4 regions of the Bacillus silvicola genome follow, and region 1 is predicted to be linked to each of the others. Evidence: riboswitches for the same ligand, from Rfam matches in the RefSeq annotation. Region 1 holds a riboswitch; each other region holds the start of a gene.
What was found. Region 1 has a riboswitch for S-adenosylmethionine ahead of ACP6L7_RS12420 (M20 family metallopeptidase). Riboswitches for the same ligand answer to the same signal wherever they lie in the genome.
Positions count from the first base shown of each region.

Region 2: linked by a shared signal. The riboswitch ahead of mmuP (S-methylmethionine permease) and the one ahead of ACP6L7_RS12420 (M20 family metallopeptidase) in region 1 are both predicted to bind S-adenosylmethionine.
Region 3: linked by a shared signal. The riboswitch ahead of ACP6L7_RS28910 (bifunctional O-acetylhomoserine aminocarboxypropyltransferase/cysteine synthase) and the one ahead of ACP6L7_RS12420 (M20 family metallopeptidase) in region 1 are both predicted to bind S-adenosylmethionine.
Region 4: linked by a shared signal. The riboswitch ahead of mtnK (S-methyl-5-thioribose kinase) and the one ahead of ACP6L7_RS12420 (M20 family metallopeptidase) in region 1 are both predicted to bind S-adenosylmethionine.

Region 1 covers NZ_JBNGVC010000012.1:105,986-109,154, forward strand. Annotated here, with positions in the region: gene ACP6L7_RS12420 (M20 family metallopeptidase) at 157-1,362, opposite strand; SAM riboswitch class I at 1,451-1,552, opposite strand; gene ACP6L7_RS12425 (AAA domain-containing protein) at 1,628-3,169, opposite strand, start outside.
Region 2 covers NZ_JBNGVC010000017.1:23,025-26,193, forward strand. Annotated here, with positions in the region: gene mmuM (homocysteine S-methyltransferase) at 1-116, opposite strand, end outside; gene mmuP (S-methylmethionine permease) at 91-1,500, opposite strand; SAM riboswitch class I at 1,584-1,691, opposite strand; partial or broken gene ACP6L7_RS31605 (IS4 family transposase) at 2,036-3,169, shown strand, end outside.
Region 3 covers NZ_JBNGVC010000013.1:1,312,688-1,315,856, forward strand. Annotated here, with positions in the region: gene ACP6L7_RS28905 (chloride channel protein) at 1-1,192, opposite strand, end outside; SAM riboswitch class I at 1,512-1,616, shown strand; gene ACP6L7_RS28910 (bifunctional O-acetylhomoserine aminocarboxypropyltransferase/cysteine synthase) at 1,852-3,150, shown strand; gene metA (homoserine O-acetyltransferase MetA) at 3,134-3,169, shown strand, end outside.
Region 4 covers NZ_JBNGVC010000012.1:1,001,021-1,004,189, forward strand. Annotated here, with positions in the region: gene mtnA (S-methyl-5-thioribose-1-phosphate isomerase) at 1-283, opposite strand, end outside; gene mtnK (S-methyl-5-thioribose kinase) at 280-1,461, opposite strand; SAM riboswitch class I at 1,550-1,692, opposite strand; gene ACP6L7_RS17030 (carbon-nitrogen family hydrolase) at 1,764-2,543, opposite strand; gene ACP6L7_RS17035 (IS630 family transposase) at 2,682-3,169, opposite strand, start outside.

The DNA.
Region 1 (3,169 bases):
GGGATACGTATTATCCCCCGATAACAGTAAAAGTTTTTCCTTTATGAGAGAAACCAACAAAATCAATGATTAGTAAACAAAAAAGAACATTGATTTTCCAATGTTCTTTTTTACATTTCTGCTTATTAATTAGATTCCTCGTTGAATAAATTCCCCTTATCCCTGATTCCTCTGCGCTTCCTTAAACTCTTCCTTCACCTTCTCTAACAGCCCTTCTTCCGTAATTAATCGATACGCCGTATTTGCAAGTGCTTTTGCGGATGTAATTAGCGCTTTATCTCCGAGTTCTGAACGTGCTGCTTCTCTAAATTCATTCGTATGTGCAATTAAATCATCTGGTCCGATTTTAATGTATGGATGTATTGTCGGTACGACTTGGCTTACGTTTCCTGCGTCTGTTGAGCCGATTCCAATTCTTTCTTTACGATTTACGTCTTCACCTTGTAGTTCTAGTTCTTCGGCTACGACGTCATTAAATGTTTTTGTTACGAGTAATTCATCGATTTCATTTTGGAATTGATGAATTTTCACTTTCGTACCTGTTGCTAACGCTGCTCCTTGTGCGATATTTTTTACTTTTTCTGTTACTTCCGCACATCTTTTTCGCGTTGCTGCACGAATGAAGAACCTTGCTGCGGCGTAGTCAGGAATAATGTTAGGTGCTTTTCCGCCCTCTGTAATAACACCATGAATTCTCACATCTGACGGCAATTGTTGGCGAAGTGCGTTAATACTGTTATACAGCTGGATAATCGCATCTAATGCGTTAATCCCTTCTTCTGGTGAGGCTGCTGCATGAGCTGTTTTACCGTAAAAATGAAAATCAAGTGGATCGACTGCTAGTGAGGGACTTGTTGTTGCTGTTTTTCCGCTTGGATGGATCATAAGTGCTGCATCAATATTATTAAATAAACCAGCTTTTACATAACTCGATTTTGCGCTACCATTTGGTCCGCCTTCCTCTGCTGGTGTTCCAAACACGACAACTTCTCCGCCGATTTCTTCAAGTGTTTCTGATAAAGCAATTGCTGCTGCAACACTAATTGTGCCAATTAAATTGTGACCACACGCATGACCGAGCCCCGGTAAAGCATCATACTCAGCTAAAAATGCGATAACTGGCCCTTGTTTTCCTGAACTTTTTCGTGCGATAAAACCTGTTTCATGTCCCGCTATATTGTGCTGCAGTTGGAATCCTGCACTACCTAGTAATAAACTTAACATTCTTGATGCGTAAAACTCTTGGTTACCAATCTCCGGATTCGCATGAATATCATGACTTGTTTCTATGTACTTTTCCTTATTTCTTTCTATACTCTCTTCAATCGTTTTTCTTTGTGACGTTACTCCTGTCGCTCCCATTTTTCTTCCTCCTTTTATTTTCACGTAAAAAAGCCTCTTTCTAAAAGATAGAAAGAGGCTTTGAAATATACATTCAAAATGAGCTTCTTTCTTATCTTTCAAGTTACCTTGCTGGAATTGGCACAGTATTCATAAAGAATCCGCTGCCGAGGTGTCATAGGGCCAGTCCCTCAACCTCTCGTGATAAGAATTTTCATAAAATTATATTAAATTATTTTCATTCTAAATTCATTCCGAATAAAAGTCAAGGAATTCCTATCCGAATTTACCGAATATCTAAAAATCCTTTTAATACACCAATTGTCTCCGGTGCTTGCAGTCTTGCACATATGTACGGAAATTCCGTACTACCTTCAAACATCATTTGAGATGTGAGAGGTGCCCCTGCCCAAAAGATTTCATCATCAATTACTATAAACGGGAACGCTTTGTTTTGCCTTTGTAACTTTACATTTTTTAATGGAACTGGTCCGTCACTATACACTGTTATTTGCGCATTTGTACGCATTAACGCTTGCCATACTCGTTTATCCACTTGTCTTGTACTTGGAAGTGAAATGATAATTTTTCGTTTTGCCGCTAGAATATCTTTTAATAACCCTTTCGGCTCTTCAAGATTCATTTCCATAAACCAGCGTAAACGTTTCGAAATTTTTCGCTCCCACAATTGTCTTGATGTCGTTCGATCATACACATCACCGTGACGTTCTATATGTGCAGTTAATTGTGATAACGCTTGTTTTCTCGAAAGGTTTTTACGCATATAATGGCAATCCGATAATTGAATGAATTTCCCTCTCGCTCTCGTTACTGCTACATTGACGAGGCGATGGTTTTTATGATCAAAGAATAACACACCAGGACGTTCCTGCGGATAACTATCAACCGTATCAAAGATCATCATATCTCTTTCAGAACCTTGAAACTTATGAACTGTTGCCGCTAATACTGGTATGTTTTGATATTTCGTTCTCTGTAACATTTCTCTAATACATGTTGATAAAAAGCGGGACTGTGCTCGGTACGGTGTAACTACACCAATTGATTGAACACCGTCTAACAGTCCAATTAGCATCATTTGCATTGCCACTAAACCAGACATAATATTAAAACGCGAACCAGAAGCAGCATCTTTTAACGAAAATGCTCCCATTAAGCTCGTATCAAATAAAACACTCGCTTCATTTGCGAACGGTTGTAGTTGCGCAAGTTCTTTACGCTCTGAAACAGATGGATGATCGTACACTCTATTTTTATAAATAAATGAGTTCGTAAACTTCGATATGTCTGCATGCATACGTCTTTGTTCCTGCAACATAAAAAGGTTGGGATGTGCTTCTGATTTATTTACAGTATCAACAATCCCGGCATGATAAAACATATCTTCGCCGAGCCATTTTCGAACGAGTTCATGGTTCGCCATTGCGATCGGAGGTAACTGTAAAAAGTCACCGCAAACGACGATACGTTTTCCAAGTGAAGCTGCTAATGCAATTTGCGGGACATAGGCCATACTTACTTCATCTACGACAACTAAATCAAATGTGCGATCATAAATAAGCGCATCAATTGCACATTTTGATAAAGTCGCACCGATTACTTTCGCATTTTCAATATATTCTTTTTCTACTTCTTTAATTTTCGCTTTTTGCTTTCGAAGATCACTTTCTATCTCTTGTATACGCTTCTTATCAGCAGAAGTCGCTTTATATGATAAAATCTTTTCACGAAGATCTTGTCGTGTCTCTTCTAAATAAAGTCTTTCTTCTCCCCAAGATCCGTTCGTCGTTTCAACCAACTTCGATGC
Region 2 (3,169 bases), on a different contig from region 1:
AGGGGATCGTCCAAATTACATCCATGCGCCTCCAATTCTGTAGCTAATGCTCCGTCAAGAAGCATAATGGAATGTTGGGATAAAATAGCATCAATTGGGTTGATTTTGTTCGACATAATCTACGCCCCTCTTTTTTAGATTTTTTGTTAGATAATAACTTCCATAGCAAAACAAAATAAACGGTATGCCGCAATATAAGGCAATTCTCTGTGTTGGATCGAATGCAATTCCAATACACGATGCCAGACAAAGGATAAAAGAAGCAATTGGTACTAATGGATATAGTGGTGTGCGATAAATCAAGTCCTTTTCAGAATTTCCTTCTTTCAAAAATTGTCTGCGAAATAGGAACTGGGAAGCACTAATACTCATCCAAACTACAACTACTGCTAGACCGGAAATGGAAACAAGTACGATATAGATAGTATCTGGTGCCACAATACTTGAGAGCAAAGCCAAAGCTCCACCCACCATGCTGAAAATGACGGCGTTGATTGGAACACCTTGCTTCGTCATTTTTCCAAAAATCGGGGATATCGTATTCTTATTAGCAAGCGACCAAAGCATTCTAGAAGAGGCATAAAGGCCTGAGTTTGCCGCAGATAAAATGGCTGTTAAGATAACGAAATTCATTATGTCAGCTGAATATGGCACCCCAATTCGTTCTAGAACTGCAACAAAAGGGCTCTCTAATACCCCTGCATCGGAAATAGGCAATAACGCAGATAAAACAACAATCGTTCCTACAAAAAAGATGATCAATCTCCACAGAGTAGTTCGAATGGCCTTCGGTATCATTTTTTCAGGGTTCGCTGTTTCTCCAGCTGCAATGCCTATTAATTCTGTTCCCGAAAAAGCAAAATTAACCGCAAGCATGGTCATTATAATGGCCGTAGCACCATGAGGAAATAAACCTCCACTTGTAAAATTAGAAAAGAATGGTGCTGCTTTTGAATGAGTCATCGGAAGAAACCCTAGCATTGCCGCTACTCCTAAAACAATAAAAATCACAATAGCTATAACCTTTATCGATGAAAACCAAAATTCGGATTCGGCGAAAAATTTAACAGTCAGGACATTTAATACAAAGATCAAAATGGCAAAAAGAGCACTCCATACCCAAACATCAATCGATGGAAACCATCGCTTCATAAGTAATCCTGCGGCTGTAAATTCAGAACCTAAAGCAACAGTCCAAGTTAACCAATACAACCAGGCTACTGTATACCCTGTACCCGGTCCAATGTATTTAACTGCATAACTATGAAATGCGCCCGTTTCAGGCATATGTACGGAAAGCTCTCCTAAACATAGCATAACTAGATAAACCACTAGCGCACCAATCAGATAGGATAGAATTGTTCCAAACGGGCCAGCTTGTTGAATAGTGTAACCCGGGCTTAAGAATAAGCCAGTTCCAATCACCCCACCAAGTGATAGCATGACTAAATGACGTGCTTGCATTTTCCTTTGAAATTCTTGCCCATTTTTGTTCTCCATTTCTACTCTCCTTTAGTTACTATCCAGAAAAAACAAAAACGCACTCTAAAAAAGAGGGCGCTACTGACAAATAAAAACGGAAGCTCTCATCTATCAGGATTATCACCCGCTGGAATTAGCACAGTGTCTACTTAAGCAGACCTGTTGCTGAGGTTTCATAAGGCCAGTCCCTCCACCTCTCTGGATAAGAAATATTTTTTTATAACCTTATCAATCCATTCAATAACTGTCAAGATAATTCTGTTTTTTTGAAATTTTACCTATTATAGAAATACAAAAAAATAGAGTATTACCATAACTGCAACCCACTCCTTCTTGGGTATTATTTAAAAATCGAACATACAAAACCTCATTTATTTATGATAGGGTTCACAAGCACTTCCTCAAAATTTGATGCACTTCTAAATATCTTCTTACTTCTTTGCCTATGGGGTCACCATACATAACCATCAACTCAGGAAATTTTAATACCCTCAAATATCAAAAAACGTTATCCTTTCTAAACAAGCTAAATGAGAAAGGATGATGTTTTCTTATGAATCTCTCGATTCAAGATGAATTACTACCATTTGCAGAAGAACTACAACGATATGTTACACCTGTATTCTTAGAAGAACTTGCAAAAGAAATAGGATTTATAAAGCGAAAACGTAAGCTTTCTGGATCAGACTTATCTGCTATTTGCATTTGGATTAGTCAACGGGTGGCAAGTGATTCCTTGGTTCGATTATGTAGTAGGCTTCATGCAGCGACAGGCACTTTACTTAGCCCTGAGGGCTTAAATAAACGTTTAAATGCTACAGCAGTTTTGTTTTTAAAACATATTTTTTCTTTACTGTTACAACAAAAAATATGTGAACAAACTCAAATTTTTAATCAACTTTTTTCCTATTTTGGACGAATTCGTATCCTAGACGCTACTGTATTTCAAGTACCAAATACTTTAGAGAATGTATATCCAGGCTCTGGAGGATGCGCTCAAACAGCTGGAATTAAAATTCAATTGGAATATGATTTGCATAGTGGGCAATTTCTTAATTTTCAAGTTGGACCAGGGAAAAATAATAATTAAACATTTGGTACAGAATGTTTAGATACCTTAAGACCAGGAGATTTATGTATACGTGATTTAGGCTATTTTTCATTGGAAGACTTAGATCAAATGGACCAACGAGGTACATACTATATTTCTCGTTTAAAATTAAACACAAATATATATGTGGAAAATCCAAACCCAGAATACTTTAAAAATGGTGCTATTAAGAAACAATCAGAATACATACAAATCAATGCGAAACAGATTTTGAAACAGTTACAATCCGGGGAAACATTTGAACTAAAAAATGCTTATATTGGAGATAAACAACAACTGTTTGCACGTGTTATTTTTAATCGATTAACAGAAAAGCAACTTCAAAAACGACGAGAAAAGATAGCAGAGAAAGAAAAATCACAAAATAGAACATACTCAGAGAAAAGTAAAATGATAGCGGGATTAAACGTATATGTGACAAATACACCTTGGGAATGGGTTCCGATGGAACAAATACATGAGTTGTATACGTTGCGTTGGCAAATAGAGATTGTTTTTAAAACATGGAAATCACTCTTCAAAATAGACCAGTATCGTCTTGTAAAACAGGAGAGATTAGAGTTCCAGCTATATGGA
Region 3 (3,169 bases), on a different contig from region 1:
CATTACCAATCGCTGCCGCTCCAAGCATTGGTAATAGTAAATTGAGCGGGAAAAACATAAGTAATAACAAGGTTATAGCTATTGGCTTTCGTAACGCATAGCTTGAGATTGCTGTTGTTACGATGGCCACAGATGCGATTGGATCTATAGGAAGAATGGAAGCCATCGCGAATCCGATACTTGATCCAGCAAATATAATTGGGAAGATATGTCCACCGCGCCAACCTGTATTTAAACAAACGGCAGTAATACATAATTTTAAAACTCCTGAAAGAAGTAATACCCAAAAAGATAAATTGCTCCATTCAACAACTAAATCTTTCAATTGATGTTCTCCAGAAAATAATGTGTATGGGAGGAAAGTCCCCGCAATTCCTAATAAAACCCCACCTATAATTCCAAGTGTTAGTTTGTATTCGCGGAAAGGATGGATAATTTTCTCTAATGTAAATTCTACTTTGAAATAAAGGAAACCAACGATAGCACCGATACAAGCAAGAGGGAGAAAGGCGATCCATTCATTGATTGAAAGAGATCCTTCCCCAAAATCAACAATAAAAGATCCACGATTATCAAGTTTACTAAGCAATAAATAAACGGAAAAACCAGCAAAAGTAGTAGTTAAATATACAATTGCTTTTTTTCTTTTAGAAAACCCATTAATTTGTTCACCCTCATTTTCATTCGGAGCTAAATAACCGAATAATGGTGCATTAAAAATTACACTTAAAGTAGCACCAATTCCAACTTCTGTTAGTTCGTTCATTCCCTTTAAAGCGAAGTTAAAGCGATCCCCTACCCATGTACAAAGTCCACCGATAATTCCAACAAGTGCGGCCTCTGGACCTAGACTAGCTCCAAATATTAAAACGATAAGCGCAGTTAAAGTAGCTTTATGTACAAAACGGTATTCAATTCTACCTGTTTTTTTATATTCACCCATTACTTCTGGCATAAGACGTGGATATGTACCGAAGTATTTTTGTGTTAAACCAACGAGGATACCGCCGATGATTGTTACACAAAGAGTGTAATAAGGGGGAGAGGAGAAAACGTTAGGTAAATATCCCCAAATAAAGTGGATTCCGATATTTAGCGTAACTAAAAATAACCAAACTGTAGCCCCTACTATAGAGCCTAAAAGAATGCCATATAGGACGAGTATATAGTGCATGTCTTTTTTATTTGTCATGTTATACCTCCGTTATGTAAGTTTTAATGTAGAAAGGATTAAATATGCTAGTGTGAAATGAATTGAATATATATAGTATCTTTTTGAGAGGTTGGCTTATTCAATATATTGAAGTCTCATGAGAATCTTGAACCTATACGCTTAAACTACTTATTTAATTCTATATATTGATCGAGGTTTTTAAAAGGTCTTTTTTAAATGAATATGGAATATATTTCTTTTGTTGTTTATATTAAAGTTCTTGCGTTTAATTTAGAACATTCAGAAAAACCGATTGACATCAGGAAATTATTGCTATAAAATCAACGGTAATTGCATAGTCTTATCAAGAAAAGGTGGAGGGACAGGCCCGACGAAACCTTGGCAACAGCCGTATAGCGGAATTGTGCCAAATCCTGCAGGTAATAATCCTGAGAGATAAGAAAGAGCCTTTAGAGCGTGTTTTCAAACTGCTCCTTTCTTGTTTTCAGGAAAGGGGCAGTTTTTTATTTTGCATAAAGTGAAACTTTAATCAGTGGGGGTTTTGTCCCTCCCTCACTGATTATTAGCCTTCACCAATCGGGCAGTTATCTCCTACCTAACTTCCTCGCATTCGCTGAATTTTGAGGCGGGAGTCTTACTGTCCGCAAGTAGCGGGATAAAAGAAAGGAGAATGAGAGATGGGAGAATCATGGGGAAAAGGAACAATTTGTGTGCAAGGTGGCTATACGCCAAAGAATGGTGAACCGCGTGTTTTGCCACTTTATCAAAGTACAACGTATAAATACGATACTTCAGATGATTTAGCGGCACTATTTAATTTAGAGGCAGAAGGCTATATCTATACGCGTATTGGAAATCCTACTTTAGCTGCATTTGAGCAAAAGTTATCAGATTTAGAAGGCGGTGTAGGGGCTGTTGCGACAGCTTCTGGGCAGGCGGCCATTATGCTAGCAGTTTTAAATATTTGTAGTAGTGGAGACCATCTTCTTTGTTCTTCAACAGTTTATGGGGGAACATTTAATTTATTTGGAGTAAGTTTACGTAAGCTTGGCATTGATGTTACGTTCTTTAATCCAAATTTAACAGCAGATGAAATTGCGGCACTTGCTAATGATAAGACAAAACTCGTTTATGCAGAATCGCTAGGAAATCCAGCAATGAACGTTTTGAATTTCAAAGAACTTTCAGCGGCAGCAAAAGAATTAGAAATACCTTTTATCGTTGATAATACATTAGCGACGCCTTATTTATGCCAGGCGTTTGAACATGGGGCAAACATTATCGTTCATTCAACGACGAAATATATCGATGGTCATGCAAGCTCTTTAGGCGGCATTGTTATTGACGGAGGAAACTTTGATTGGACAAATGGAAAATATCCTGAGCTTGTTGAACCAGATCCGAGTTATCACGGTGTAAGCTATGTTCAAAATTTTGGAGCAGCAGCCTATATTGTGAAAGCACGCGTTCAGTTATTAAGAGACTATGGAAACTGTATGAGCCCATTCAATGCATATATTAGCAATATTGGCCTGGAAACATTGCATTTACGAATGGAGCGCCATAGCGAAAATGCTCTCGCTGTTGCTAAGTGGCTTGCTAATCATGATCGTATTGAGTGGGTGAATTATCCAGGATTAGATAGTAATGAAAATTACTCATTAGCACAAAAGTATTTGAAAAAGGGTGCTAGTGGAGTTTTAACATTCGGTATTAAAGGCGGATTAGAAGCAGCAAAAGAATTTATCGCAAATGTAAAACTGGCAACGCTCGTAACGCATGTAGCTGATGCAAGAACTTGCGTCATACACCCTGCTAGTACGACGCACAGACAATTAAGTGCAGAAAATCAGCGTTTAGCTGGTGTTACATCTGATTTAATTCGTTTATCGGTTGGTATAGAAGATGTTTCTGATATTATTGCAGATTTAGAAGCAGCGCTAGTCGGAGGCAAACAACATGCCGATCATAATTGATAAAGATTTACCAGCTCGC
Region 4 (3,169 bases), 900 kb from region 1:
GGCGTGACGTACCTAAATAATTACAATCTCTATTAAACTTCTTTTGAAATTCTTCAATATGTACAGTGTTATATTTTTTGGATGCAAGCGCCAAACCAAATGCAGCTACAATTCCAATTGCAGGCGCTCCTCGTACTTCTAGCATGACAATACTTTTCCATACCTCTTCAATCGTCGTTAATGTTTTGTATTCTGTGCTATGCGGCAACTTTGTTTGATTTAATACTGCAATAGCATCCCCTTTCCAACTGACAGACCTCGGAATAGTAACAATTGTACTCATACTTTTACCCCTCCAGAAACTGTCTGTTGGAATAGTGTTCGGAACAGTTGAATATCAGCGTTCTTGGATTCATATTTTATTAGTTCTTTGCCTAAGGATAACGCTTGCTTCTTAGCTTGAATTCTTTTTTCTTTATTTGCTATTTCATCTAAATCTGCTACATGAGCTAAGCCGATTGTTCTACGAATAAGTTCACATCCAGCAAATCCGACAGCATCAGTAAAGATATTTTGCAAAATAATTGGTAACCATTGTTTTTCTTTCGTATATGCTTCTACACCTTCTCCAATCCATAACCTCGTAAAAGCTTCTACAAAATAACTCCATGTCTTCTCTATATGGAAAAATAGTACATTTCTCTGCTCTTCTTCTCTTGATAAAGCATTTAATAATAAATTTGCAATAAATTGACCGATGTCAAATCCAAAGGGACCGTACGTTGCAAACTCTGGATCAATTACTTTCGTTTCAGAAGGTGATGAAAATATACTACCAGTATGTAAATCTCCGTGTATGAGAGCCTCTTTTCTCGTCAAAAACTTATACTTATACTGTGCTACTTTTAATTTTAAAGTTTTATCACTCCACAGCTCATCAACCGCTAGTTGTAACTCTGGTTCATAATCATTCGTATCATAATGACTAAACGGATCTGTAAACACTAAATCTTCTGTAATTTTGCTAAGGTCTGGGTTTACAAATGTACCCTCTAGTATCCTCTTCTCTTCTGACTGTAAACCGAAATCTGAAGTATAAAATAAAACATGTGCTAGAAAGCGACCAATGTGCTGGGATAAAAGAGGATACTCTTCTCCATCTATTAATCCTTTTCTTGTAATCGTTAGTCTTGATAAATCTTCTATTACTGTCACTGCCAACTCCTCATCATGACTGTATACTTTTGGAACGTATTCCGGTACATACTTCGCGAAAATTTGTAATGCCTTACTTTCAATCGTCGCTCTTTTTATAGACAATGGCCAGCTCTCACCAACTACTTTTGCATATGGAAGTGCTTGCTTTAATATAATCGTCTTTTCTCCATCCTCTAATTTGAACACGTAATTTAAATTTCCATCTCCAATTTCATGACAAACTACATTTGCTTTCTTTTCAAAGTAACCGTGTTCTTTCGCATATTGTATAGCTGTCGTTTCAGTTAATGAATAATATCCCATCGTCTTCTCCCCCTTTTTATTCAGAGGTTTTTCTAAAATAGAAAAACCCCTTTCCACAAAGAAAGAGGTTTGAAGTTTATCTTCTCCCCTCTTATCTGCCAGAAAGTTTTACTTTCTGCTGGAATTAGCACCGTGCCTTTTGGCGTAAATAAACGCCCCATTTCACAATGGTATTACGGTCGGTTGCTGGGCTTCATCGGGCCAAATCCCTCCACCTGCTCTTGATAAGAGTTGTATAATTTTTTGAATTTTTAACTTTATGTTGAAGACTATACCAAGAATAAAAATCACTTGTCAACATTTTATTTGTATAATTCTGGACGACGATCTGCAAAAACTGGAATTCCTTTGCGTACTTCTTTAATTTTCTCAAAATGAAGCTCTCCAAATAAAATTGATTCTTCTTCATTCGCTTCTACAACAACTTCCCCCCAAGGATCGATAATTAAAGAATGACCCGCAAACTCATTATTCGGATCCTTTCCTGCCCTATTACATGCAACAACATAACATTGATTTTCAACTGCTCTTGCTTGCAATAGCAAACGCCAATGTGCTAAACGAACTAATGGCCATTCTGCTACAACAAATAAAACTTTTGCACCTTTAGCAGTATGAACACGCATCCACTCCGGAAAACGAATGTCATAACAAATTGTACCAGCGCACTCTATATCATCTAACTTAAATTCGCCTGTACTATTTCCAGCGATTAAATATTTATGTTCATCCATGAGCTGAAATAAATGCACTTTACTATATTCATTGACTAGCTGACCTTTATTAGTTACAACATACATTGTATTTGTAACACCTTGATCTGTTTGCTTCGCTATAGAACCACCGACAATATGTACACCATATTGTTTCGACCACTCTTTCAGCTTTTCTTTCGTTTCTAATCCATCCCTATCTGCAATTTCAGAAAGCCTAGTTAAATCATATCCTGTTGTCCACAGTTCTGGTAAGACAATAACATCGGGTCTTTCTTTCATTGCTTCACTTATTTTATTTTTAGCATTCTCAATATTTTTTTCTACATCTCCAAAGACAATATCCATTTGAATACATGCGACTTTCATTTTGTCAGCCCCATTCTTAATTTTTTTCTTTACAAAATACTGGAAAGATTATATCATTTGTCACTAGAATTGTAACAACTTTCAAAAGAGGTGGAAAGTATGAAATTATTTCAACCTTCTGAGATATATAAGTCCTCTTTAAAAAATCGACATGTCTGCACGTTGAATACGACTGAGGATTGCCTCAGGATTTTTATCAATAGATTCTATAAATTGATAGATTGAATCCATCAAATGATCCATCGTTTCATGATAACAATTTGCTAATACATTTTCTTTCATTACCTTCCATACACGTTCAATCATATTTAAGTTCGGGGAATATGGAGGTAAAAACAGCAAAGTCAGACGGCGGTTATTTTCTCGCAAAAAAGATTTCAATAGCTTAGCATGATGATACCTTGCGTTATCTAACACAAGCACAACGTGCTTATTTTTATATTCTTTTAACACATATGTTAAAAATTGCTGAAACGTTTCAGCATTACAGCACTCTGCTTTTGTACAGAGAAATTTACCAGTGATTGCATCAATCGTACCGAATAAAGACGTTGAAATACGCTTTCCTAACACTGCAATTTTCTTTTGTTTCCCTTTTGCAAACCATGTAGCATGAACGGTTTGAC